DNA from 3 places in the Microbacterium longlingense genome. Region 1 is predicted to be linked to each of the others. Evidence: predicted binding sites of a transcription regulator. Region 1 holds the regulator's gene; each other region holds the start of a gene.
What was found. The regulator HrcA, encoded in region 1, represses chaperone genes, less so after heat shock. The targets are predictions, from matches to a motif close to TTNGCACTCGNNNNNNNCGAGTGCNAA.
Positions count from the first base shown of each region.

Region 1 (3,272 bases):
CGCGACCGGTCAGCCAGGCCCCCGCTCCGTCGCCGACCGTGAGCTCCTCGCCCTCGCGCACACGACGCACGGCGGCGGCGTGCTTCGCCTCCGCCCCGACGAGCTCGATGAGGTCGCCAGGACCGGCGTGCGCGGCGGCATCGACGACGAAGTGCAGCGCCATCGGATCAGCCGGTGCGGAAACGGTCGCGGAGCTTGGAGAACAGCCCCTGATGGAACTCCGACAGACGAGGCTTGGGCGGCTTGGCCCGCGCCGCGAACTGCTCGATGAGCGCGCGCTGCTTGGCGTCGAGGCGGGTCGGCGTGACCACCTGCACGCCCACGCGCAGATCGCCGCGCTGCGTGCCACGGAGCGGGGTGATCCCGCGCCCCTTGATCGTCAGGACGTCACCGGCCTGCACCCCGGGTCGGATCTCCAGATCGACGGGCCCATCGAGCCCGTCGACGGTCACGGCGGTGCCGAGCACCGCGTCGGTCATCGCGACCTCGACGGTCGCCAGCAGGTCGTCGCCCTCACGGCTGAAGACCGGGTGCGGGGCGACGGAGACCTCGACGTAGAGATCGCCGTTCGGGCCGCCCGCCGGGCCGATCTCTCCCGAGCCCGGGAGCTGCAGGCGCAGCCCGGTCTCCACACCGGCCGGGATGTCGAGCGAGACGGTGCGCCGGGAGCGCACCCGCCCGCGACCGTGGCACGTGGTGCAGGGATGCGGGATCGTCGTGCCATACCCCTCGCACGATCCGCAGCGCTGGTTGGTGACCACGTTGCCGAGCAGGCTCCGCACCTGCTGGCGCACCTGGCCGGAACCACCACAGATGTCGCAGCGCACCGGCTGGGTGCCCGGCTGACAGCACGAACCCTGGCACTCCTCGCACAGGACAGCGGTGTCGACCTCGATGTCGCGGTGCACGCCGAACACGACGTCGCCGAGGTCGAGGTCGACGCGCACCAGGGAGTCCTGACCGCGCTCCCGGCGGGATCGCGGCCGGGCGGCACGCGCGCCGCCGGCGGCACCGAAGAACGTCTCGAAGATGTCCCCGAACCCGCCGAAGCCGCCGAAGCCGCCGTCGTCGCCGCCCATGTCGTAGCGACGGCGCGAATCCGGGTCGCTCAGGACATCGTAGGCGTGGGTGACCAGCTTGAACCGCTCCGCGGCCTCGTCACCCGGGTTCACATCCGGATGCAGCTGCCGGGCGAGCCGGCGGTAGGCCTTCTTGATCTCGTCCTCGCTGGCGTCGCGCGACACCCCGAGCACGTCGTAGTGGTCTGCCACTTTCACCTTTCCTCCCCGGCCGCGCCGACCCGGTCGGCTGGCGTATGGGGGTTCATCGTCCGGTCTCGTCCTCTTCGAGCAACCGCGACAGGTAGCGGGCCACGGCCCGCGCCACCGCGAGGTTGCTCGGATAGTCCATCCGCGTCGGCCCCATCACGGCCACCCTGGCCGTGCCGGCCGGCCCGGCGTAGTCGCTCGCGATCACCGAGGCCTGGGTCAGGCCGAAGGCCTCGTTCTCGGCACCGATGCTGGCTGCCAGGCCGTGCTCGTCTGCCACCATCTCGCTCATGAGGCGCAGCAGGGTCACCTGCTCCTCGATCGCTTCCAGCAGCGGGTGGATGCTGCCGCGGAAGTCATGCTCGCGCCGCGCGAGGTTCGCCGCCCCCGCCATCACGAGCCGCTCCTGTCGGAACCCCTCGAGCTCCTCGGCCACCACCCGCAGCAGCGCAGCGCGCACCAGCCCGAGCGGCGACGGATCGTCCTCGGCGAGGGCGATCCGCACGCCGTCCGACGCCTCGCGCACGGAGCGGCCGGTGAGCTGAGCGGCGAGACGCACGCGCAGCGCGGGAACCGCGGTCTGCTCGATCTCCACCGGCAGCTGCACGATGCGCTGGGACACCCCGCCCGCATCCGTGACGAGGATCACCAGCATCCGCCGGGAGCTGAGGGCCACCATCTCGATGTGCGTCACGTGCGCCTGGGCGAACGTCGGGTACTGGGCGAGCGCCACCTGCCCGGTGAGCTGCGTGAGCACCCGCACGGAACGGGCCATGATGTCGTCGAGGTCCGTCGGCTCACTCAGGAAACTCTCGATGGCGGTCCGCTGCGCGCTGCTGAGCGGGCGCAAACGGGCCAGATGATCGACGAAGACGCGGTAGCCCTTGTCGGTCGGCACCCGACCGGACGAGGTGTGCGGGGCCGCGATCAGCTCCTCCTCCTCGAGCTGCGCCATGTCGTTGCGGATCGTCGCTGCGGACACACCGAACGCGTGTCGCTCGACGAGCGACTTGCTGCCAACGGGCTCGTTGGAGGCGACATAGTCCTCGACGATCGCTCGGAGGACGCGAAGGCTTCTCTCGGTGACCATGCGAGCCCTCCTGCCTGATAGTCAATGTGGTTGTTTTTGCGTCCATGACGCGGAATTTCTGGCACTCCGCGTCGGCGAGTGCCAATTCTACCGGTTCCGCCGCCGGGGCGCGGCCTTTCGCGCCGGTCAGTCCAGCAGCTCGCGCACCACGGCGTCTGCGAGCAGCCGTCCGCGCCGGGTCAGTCGTACGCGTCCGCGCAGGGCGGATCCGGCATCCGCCAGGCCATCCGCGATGAGCGCGGCCACCCGGGATCTGCTCTCCGCGGGCAGATCGCTCACCGCCATGCCCTCCGACAGGCGGGTCCCCAGCATGATGCGCTCGAGGAGCAGCGCATCGGCATCCGGCCGTTCCCGGCCCGCCGCCGGAGAGGACCCATCGGCGAGGCGGCCGGCGTACGCGGCCGGGTGCTTCACGTTCCACCAGCGCACTCCGGCGACATGGCTGTGGGCGCCGGGACCGAACCCCCACCAGTCGTGGCCGCGCCAGTAGGCGAGATTGTGCTGGGAACGCTCGCGCTCGCTGCGCGCCCAGTTGCTCACCTCGTACCAGTGCAGACCGGCGGCGCTGAGCCGCTCGTCGACCAGCTCGTACATGTCGGCCTGCAGATCGTCGTCCGGTGCGGCGAGCTCGCCCCGGCGGATCCGGCGATGCAGCGCGGTGCCCTCTTCGACGATCAGCGCGTAGGCCGACATGTGGCCGGGTTCCAGGGCGAGGGCGGCGTCGAGGGAACGCTCCCAGTCGGCGAGGCTCTCCCCTGGCGCACCGTAGATGAGGTCGAGGCTGACCGCGAGGCCCGCGGCCGTGGCCGCCGCAACCGCGGTGGCGACGTTCTCCGGATCGTGCGTCCGGTCCAGCGCGGCGAGGACGTGCGGCACCGCCGACTGCATCCCGATCGACAACCGGGTCACGCCAG
Region 1 covers NZ_JBYRJA020000002.1:358,524-361,795, reverse strand. The annotation lists gene AC3RXY_RS04675 (16S rRNA (uracil(1498)-N(3))-methyltransferase) at 1-163, opposite strand, end outside; gene dnaJ (molecular chaperone DnaJ) at 168-1,271, opposite strand; gene hrcA (heat-inducible transcriptional repressor HrcA) at 1,324-2,358, opposite strand; gene hemW (radical SAM family heme chaperone HemW) at 2,485-3,272, opposite strand, start outside.

Region 2 (3,272 bases), on a different contig from region 1:
ATCGTGCCGTCGAACCCGCTGGTGTCGGCGCGTTCTGCGAGGGCGAGCGCCGCGCGCGGAGGCAATTGGAGGAACGGAGCAACGTACTCGAATCGCATCCGCTTCCCCTCCGGCACCGTGCTCATGTCGGGCGCCGTGCTCATGCTCGCGATCGGCGAGCGGCGACGGCCAGGTCGACCATGAACAGCACGATCGCGACCCACACGATGATGAATCCGATCCAGCGTTCCGCCGGCATCGGCTCGTGCAGCACGAAAGCACCCAGGAGGAACTGCGCGATCGGCGCGATGAACTGCGTCACCCCGACTGCGACGAGCGACGTGCGCCGCGTGCCGGCGGCGAAGAGCAGCAGGGGGACGGCCGTCACCACGCCGGTGAGCAGCAGCATCGCGGTGTGCCAGCCGCTCACGTGGCCGAAGGTGATCCCCGTCGTGGCACCCACCAGAACCAGCTGCACGAAAGCGATCGGCAGCAACCAGAACGACTCGAAAGTGAGCCCGCTGACGGCGTCGACCGAGGGGCCGATCCACTTCTTGACCAGGCCGTAGAAGCCGAATGTCAGCGCGAGCGCCACGGAAACCCACGGGAAGTCCCCGTATCCGACGACGATGACGGCCACGGCGACCGCAGCGACCGCGATGGCCGCCCACTGCAGGGGCCGCAGACGCTCGCGGAGCACGAACACCCCGAGCAGCATCGTCAGGATCGGCGTGATGAAGTACCCCAGGCTCGTCTCGATCACATGCCCGCTGAGCGCGGCGAGGATGAAGACCTGCCAGTTGACGTAGATCAGCACCCCGGCCACCAGGGTCAGCAGCAGGGTGCGCGGGGTCCGTGCGATCGCGATGATCCGCGGCAGGCTGCGCGTGACGACGACGAGCGCGACGCACAGGACGAAGGAGAACAGCACCCGCCACGCGACGAGCTCCCAGGCACCGGTGGGCTGGAGCGTGACGAAGTACAGCGGCAGGACGCCCCAGAGGGCGTAGGCCGCGATGACATAGCCGGTGCCGATCGCTTTCTCCCGATCGGCGGAGACGCCGCCACCGGGATCACGAGGGGCGTCAGGAGGACTCGTCGTCACTCCCTCACTCTAAGGGCCGACGACGACACCGGGTCCGGGTACGACACCGGGTCCGCGTCGGCGCGCCGGCACGGAGGGCGACGCGGCTCGAACAGCGCAAACGGCGAAGGGGCCCGGATGCCTGAGCATCCGAACCCCTTCTGCGCGTAGTGATCTCAGCGAACGACGATCGCCAGGACGTCACGGGCCGACAGGACGAGGAACTCGTCCGAGCCGAACTTCACCTCGGTGCCGCCGTACTTGCTGTAGAGCACGCGGTCACCGACGGTGACGTCGAGCGGGATGCGGTTGCCGTTGTCGTCGATGCGGCCGGGGCCAACGGCCACGACCTCGCCCTCCTGGGGCTTCTCCTTGGCAGTGTCGGGGAGGACCAGGCCACTGGCGGTGGTCTGCTCGGCCTCGACCTGCTTGATGACGATGCGGTCCTCGAGCGGCTTGATGGAAACCGACACGGTCTACCTCTTCTTTCTTGACTGAGACATCAGAAGACTCGTTCGCACTCTCACCGGGAGAGTGCTAACTCACAGTGTAGGGGCATATCTGGCACTCACGCAATGCGAGTGCCAACGCGACCGCGCACCCGGATCACGCGACGGGCACACGCGTAGGCTGTCCCGGATGGACATGCCAGAGCTCGCTGCCCTGCTCACCCCCGAGGGCCTGCGCCTGCTCGACGCACTCGGCCGGGTGGAGGGCACCGACGACGTCGCCCGGGCGGTGTCCCGTCTCCGGGCGGACGGCTACGCCCCGGAGCTCGTCTCCGCGGTCGTCGGGCAGGCGCGGCTGCGCACCCGGGCAGAAGCGAAGTTCCCGGGCTTCGCCGAGCGGATGCTGTTCACCCGGGCGGGGCTCGAGCAGGCGACCCGCCTGGCGGTGGCCGCGCACCACGCTGCACGGTTCACCCGCGCGGGGCTGACCTCGGTCGCCGACCTGGGCTGCGGGATCGGCGGCGACTCGCTGGCGTTCGCCGGTCTCGGGCTGCGGGTCGTCTCGGTGGATGCCGACGAGGTGACGGCCGCGATCGCCGCCTACAACCTCGCGCCGTTCCGCGATGCCGTGCAGGTGCGCCAGAGCAGGGCCGAGGACGTCGATCTGGCCGACGTCGATGCCGTCTGGCTCGACCCGGCCCGCCGCACCGCCGGACACGGCGAGACGCGGCGCGTCTCTGCCGATGGCTACTCCCCCGCGCTGGACTGGGTGTTCCGCACCGCGGCGGAACACCCCGCGGGCATCAAGCTCGGGCCGGCCCACGACAGGGATGCCCTCCCGCAGGACGCCGAGACGCAGTGGGTCAGCGTCGACGGGTCGACCCTCGAGCTCATCGTGTGGACCGGAGCGCTCATGCGCCCGGACGTGCGCCGATCGGTCCTCGTGATCCAGGGCGGACGCCCGCACGAGCTCACCGCACCCGCAGACGCCCCCGACGCCGCGGTCCGCCCGCTCGGTGCGTACCTGCACGAGCCGGACGGCGCCGTGATCCGCGCCCGGCTGATCGGAGCGGTCGCGGAGCACCTGGAAGCCGGGATGCTCGATCCTCGCATCGCCTACCTCACCGGAGACGCCGCCACGACCAGCCCGTTCGCCCAGTCGTTCCGGGTGCGCGAGATCCTGCCCTCCGACGTCAAGGCCCTGGCGAAGGCGCTGCGGTCGCGCGGAATCGGACGGCTGGAGATCAAGAAGCGCGGGGTCGACGTCGATCCCGCCGCCCTCCGCCCGCGCCTGCGGCTCACGGGCGACGCCGAGGCGACGCTGATCCTCACGCGGATCGGCGATCGACGCACCGCGATCCTGGCCGACCGCGTGCCCCGAGCCTGACCCTGCCCCGCGCCTGACCCTGCCGGGGCGCCTGACGGGACCGGGGCGCCGGCGGCGTTCAGCCCCGCGTCACGCGCTCCACCGTGAGGAACGGACCCCATCCCTCCGACCAGCCCACCGAAAGCAGCATGCTCACGTACGGCTCGGACGAATCCTCCGAGACGACCGCATAGCCCAGCTCGAGCGGCGCAGTGTTCGATCCGGTCGACGCGACGCACGTGGTCGCCCTGCCGTACTGCGGATGATCGTACGAGAGACAGCTCCCCTCCTCCCCGCGGCGAGATCCGAGCCAGACCGGTCTTCCCTCGGCCTCTCCGATGATCCTGAGGGAGGTGCGATCCATCCCCTCCTGCTGCACGAGCGACTCGACCTC
Region 2 covers NZ_JBYRJA020000008.1:77,926-81,197, forward strand. The annotation lists gene AC3RXY_RS12340 (LLM class flavin-dependent oxidoreductase) at 1-143, opposite strand, end outside; gene rarD (EamA family transporter RarD) at 140-1,084, opposite strand; gene groES (co-chaperone GroES) at 1,240-1,536, opposite strand; gene AC3RXY_RS12355 (THUMP-like domain-containing protein) at 1,703-2,899, shown strand; gene AC3RXY_RS12360 (hypothetical protein) at 2,958-3,272, opposite strand, start outside.
Region 2: a site for HrcA is predicted at 1,625-1,651, ahead of groES (co-chaperone GroES). Genes of this name have one in related genera too.

Region 3 (3,272 bases), on a different contig from region 1:
CTTCGCCCGGCCCGAACGCCAGAAGGCCCCCGGCAGCTGCCGGGGGCCTTCTGAAACAGGGAGCTGGACTCAGAAGTCCATGCCGCCGGTCGGGTCGGCCGGGACGGCCGAGGCCTTCTCCGGCTTGTCCGCGACGACCGCCTCGGTGGTGAGGAACAGGCCGGCGATCGACGCAGCGTTCTGCAGCGCCGAGCGGGTGACCTTCGCCGGGTCGATGATGCCCGCGGCGAACATGTCGCCGTACTCACCGGTGGCGGCGTTCAGGCCCTGGCCCGCGGGGAGCTCAGAGACCTTGTTCGCGACGACACCCGGCTCGAGACCGGCGTTCGCGGCGATCTGCTTCAGCGGAGCCTCGATGGCGACCTTGACGATGTTCGCACCGGTCGCCTCGTCGCCCTCGAGCTGCAGGGTCGCGAGAACGTCCTTGCCGGCCTGGATGAGCGCGACGCCACCACCGGGGACGATGCCCTCCTCGACGGCAGCCTTCGCGTTGCGGACGGCGTCCTCGATGCGGTGCTTGCGCTCCTTGAGCTCGACCTCGGTAGCCGCGCCCGCCTTGATGACGGCGACGCCGCCGGCGAGCTTGGCGAGGCGCTCCTGGAGCTTCTCGCGGTCGTAGTCGCTGTCGGTGTTGTCGATCTCGCGACGGATCTGGGTCACACGCCCCTCGAGCTGCTCGGGGTCGCCCGCGCCCTCGATGATGGTGGTCTCGTCCTTGGTGATGATGACCTTGCGTGCGCGGCCCAGGAGGTCGAGGGTGGTGTTCTCGAGCTTGAGACCGACCTCCTCGGTGATGACCTGTCCGCCGGTGAGGATCGCGATGTCCTGCAGCATGGCCTTGCGACGGTCGCCGAAGCCGGGGGCCTTGACGGCAGCCGACTTGAAGATGCCGCGGATCTTGTTCAGCACCAGGGTCGCCAGCGCCTCGCCGTCGACGTCCTCGGCGATGATGACGAGCTCCTTGCCCTCCTGGATCACCTTGTCGACGATCGGCAGGAGGTCCTTGATGTTGGAGATCTTGGAGTTGGCGATGAGGATGTAAGGCTCCTCGAAGACCGCCTCCTGACGCTCGACGTCGGTGACGAAGTAGGGGTTGATGAAGCCCTTGTCGAAGCGCATGCCCTCGGTGAGCTCGAGCTCGGTGCCGAAGGTCTGCGACTCCTCGACGGTGACGACGCCCTCCTTGCCCACCTTGTCGATGGCCTCGGCGATGAGCTCGCCGATCGAGGGGTCGGCGGCAGAGATCGACGCGGTGGCGGCGATCTCATCCTTGGTCTCGATCTCCTTGGCGTTGTCCAGCAGCGAGGCGGTGATCGCGGCGACCGCCTTCTCGATGCCCTTCTTCAGGGAGATCGGGTCGGCGCCGGCGGCGACGTTACGCAGGCCCTCGCGGACCAGTGCCTGAGCGAGCACCGTCGCGGTCGTGGTGCCGTCACCCGCGACGTCGTCGGTCTTCTTGGCGACCTCCTTGACCAGCTCAGCGCCGATCTTCTCGTACGGGTCGTCGAGCTCGATCTCCTTGGCGATGGAGACGCCGTCGTTGGTGATGGTGGGGGCGCCCCACTTCTTCTCGAGCACGACGTTGCGACCGCGCGGGCCGAGCGTCACCTTGACGGCGTCGGCCAGCGTGTTCAGGCCACGCTCAAGGCCGCGACGGGCCTCCTCGTCGAAAGCGATGATCTTTGCCATGGGTTCTGTCGTCCCTCCTGGACGTAGACGTTGGTCTTTAGCACTCCGACTATGCGAGTGCTAATGCCCATTCTGGCACTCGCCCCAGGAGAGTGCAAGCCGCGTTCAGGAGCCGGCTGAACCGATCCGGTCGAGCCCGATCACGACGGTCAACGGGGCCACTCCGGCGTCATCGGCCTGGGCGTAGACGTCGCTCTGCTCGACCCGCGCACCGCCGATCGCCTCGGCGAGCCCGAGGGCGGCGCCGCGGTCTCCCTCCGTGACGTAGTACACGGTCGTGGTCGCGAAGTCCTGGCTCCCGGCGTCGCTCAGCAGGACGGAAGCGTCATCCCAGCCGGCGTCGAGGAGGGCGGAACGCACGGTCGTTGCCATCGACTCGTCCGGCGTGGCGTTGAGCACCAGCACGGAGTACGAGGTGTCCACAGCCGCCTCCGTCTGAGACGTCCCCGCGGCCGGCCCGAACAGGTTGTCGTCGATCGAGAACCTGTCCATCGCCAGCATCGTGGCGAAGACCCCGCATGCCACGAGGATCAGGGCGGCAACGGCCGACCACAGCAGCACGACCCAGCCGTTCATCCCGGGATTCTCTGCGCGGTGCGCCCCCACACGCCCGTGCGTGCGGGGGGTGTCGTCGAAGCGGTCGCGCACGGGATGAGCCATCCCCCGATCGTACCGGTGGCCCCTGCCGCCGTGCCTGCGGGGCACTCACTCCTCGCCGGAGGCGCCCTCGTCCGCCGCGCGGGCAGCGCTGGCCCCCATCCGCTGGTCCCGCTCGCGGGTGCGGGCCTCGCGCAGGCGCCTCAGGCGCCCGATCAGCAGCGGATCGCGACCGAGGGCCGCCGGCGAGTCGATGAGGCGGTCGAGGAGCTGGTAATAGCGCGCCGGCGCCACCCCGAGTCGCGCGCGCACGGCCTCCTCTTTTGCGCCGCTGTGTCCGGGCCACCGCGCCTCGAAGTCGAGGATCGCCGTGTCGCGCTCCGACAGCTCCTCCGTCATGGCATCGAGGCTACCCGTCCCCGCCGACATCGCGCCGGCGCAGCATCAGCGGCGCAGGGCTCAGCGGCGCGCGCGTCGGCGCCAGGGGAACGCCACCAGCACCGACGCCGCCCCCACCGCCACCATCGCCACCAGGCGCCACAGCTCGGGCCCCGCCGGTGCGGGGAACAGCACGTCGATCACGAGCGCGGTCGCCAGCTGCCCGAAGACAGATCCGAGCGCGAGCAGGAGCACGCCGGTGCGCGCCACGAGGAACGCGGCGAAGAAGATATAGGTCGCTCCGAGCGGACCGCCGAGGTAGAGCCACGGATCAGCCGGGAGGCCGGACGGCGCCCCGCGGAACAGCATCGACACACCGAGAGCGGCCAGCAGCACGAGAGTGCCGACCGCGAAGCTCACCACGGTGGCCGCCAGCGGGGACTCCACCCGCTGCGCGAGCCGCCCGTTCGCGGCCTGCTGCCAGGCGATGCCCACCCCCGTGAGGAAGGGCAGCACCAGCATCCAGAGGGGGGTCCGTGCCAGCGTGTCGCCGACGAGCGACACGCCAACCGCGGCGAGCGCGAGCAGGCCACCCGCCACGCGCCCCA
Region 3 covers NZ_JBYRJA020000001.1:263,802-267,073, forward strand. The annotation lists gene groL (chaperonin GroEL) at 70-1,689, opposite strand; gene AC3RXY_RS01245 (LytR C-terminal domain-containing protein) at 1,795-2,349, opposite strand; gene AC3RXY_RS01250 (DUF3263 domain-containing protein) at 2,395-2,685, opposite strand; gene AC3RXY_RS01255 (DMT family transporter) at 2,746-3,272, opposite strand, start outside.
Region 3: a site for HrcA is predicted at 1,727-1,753, ahead of groL (chaperonin GroEL). Genes of this name have one in related genera too.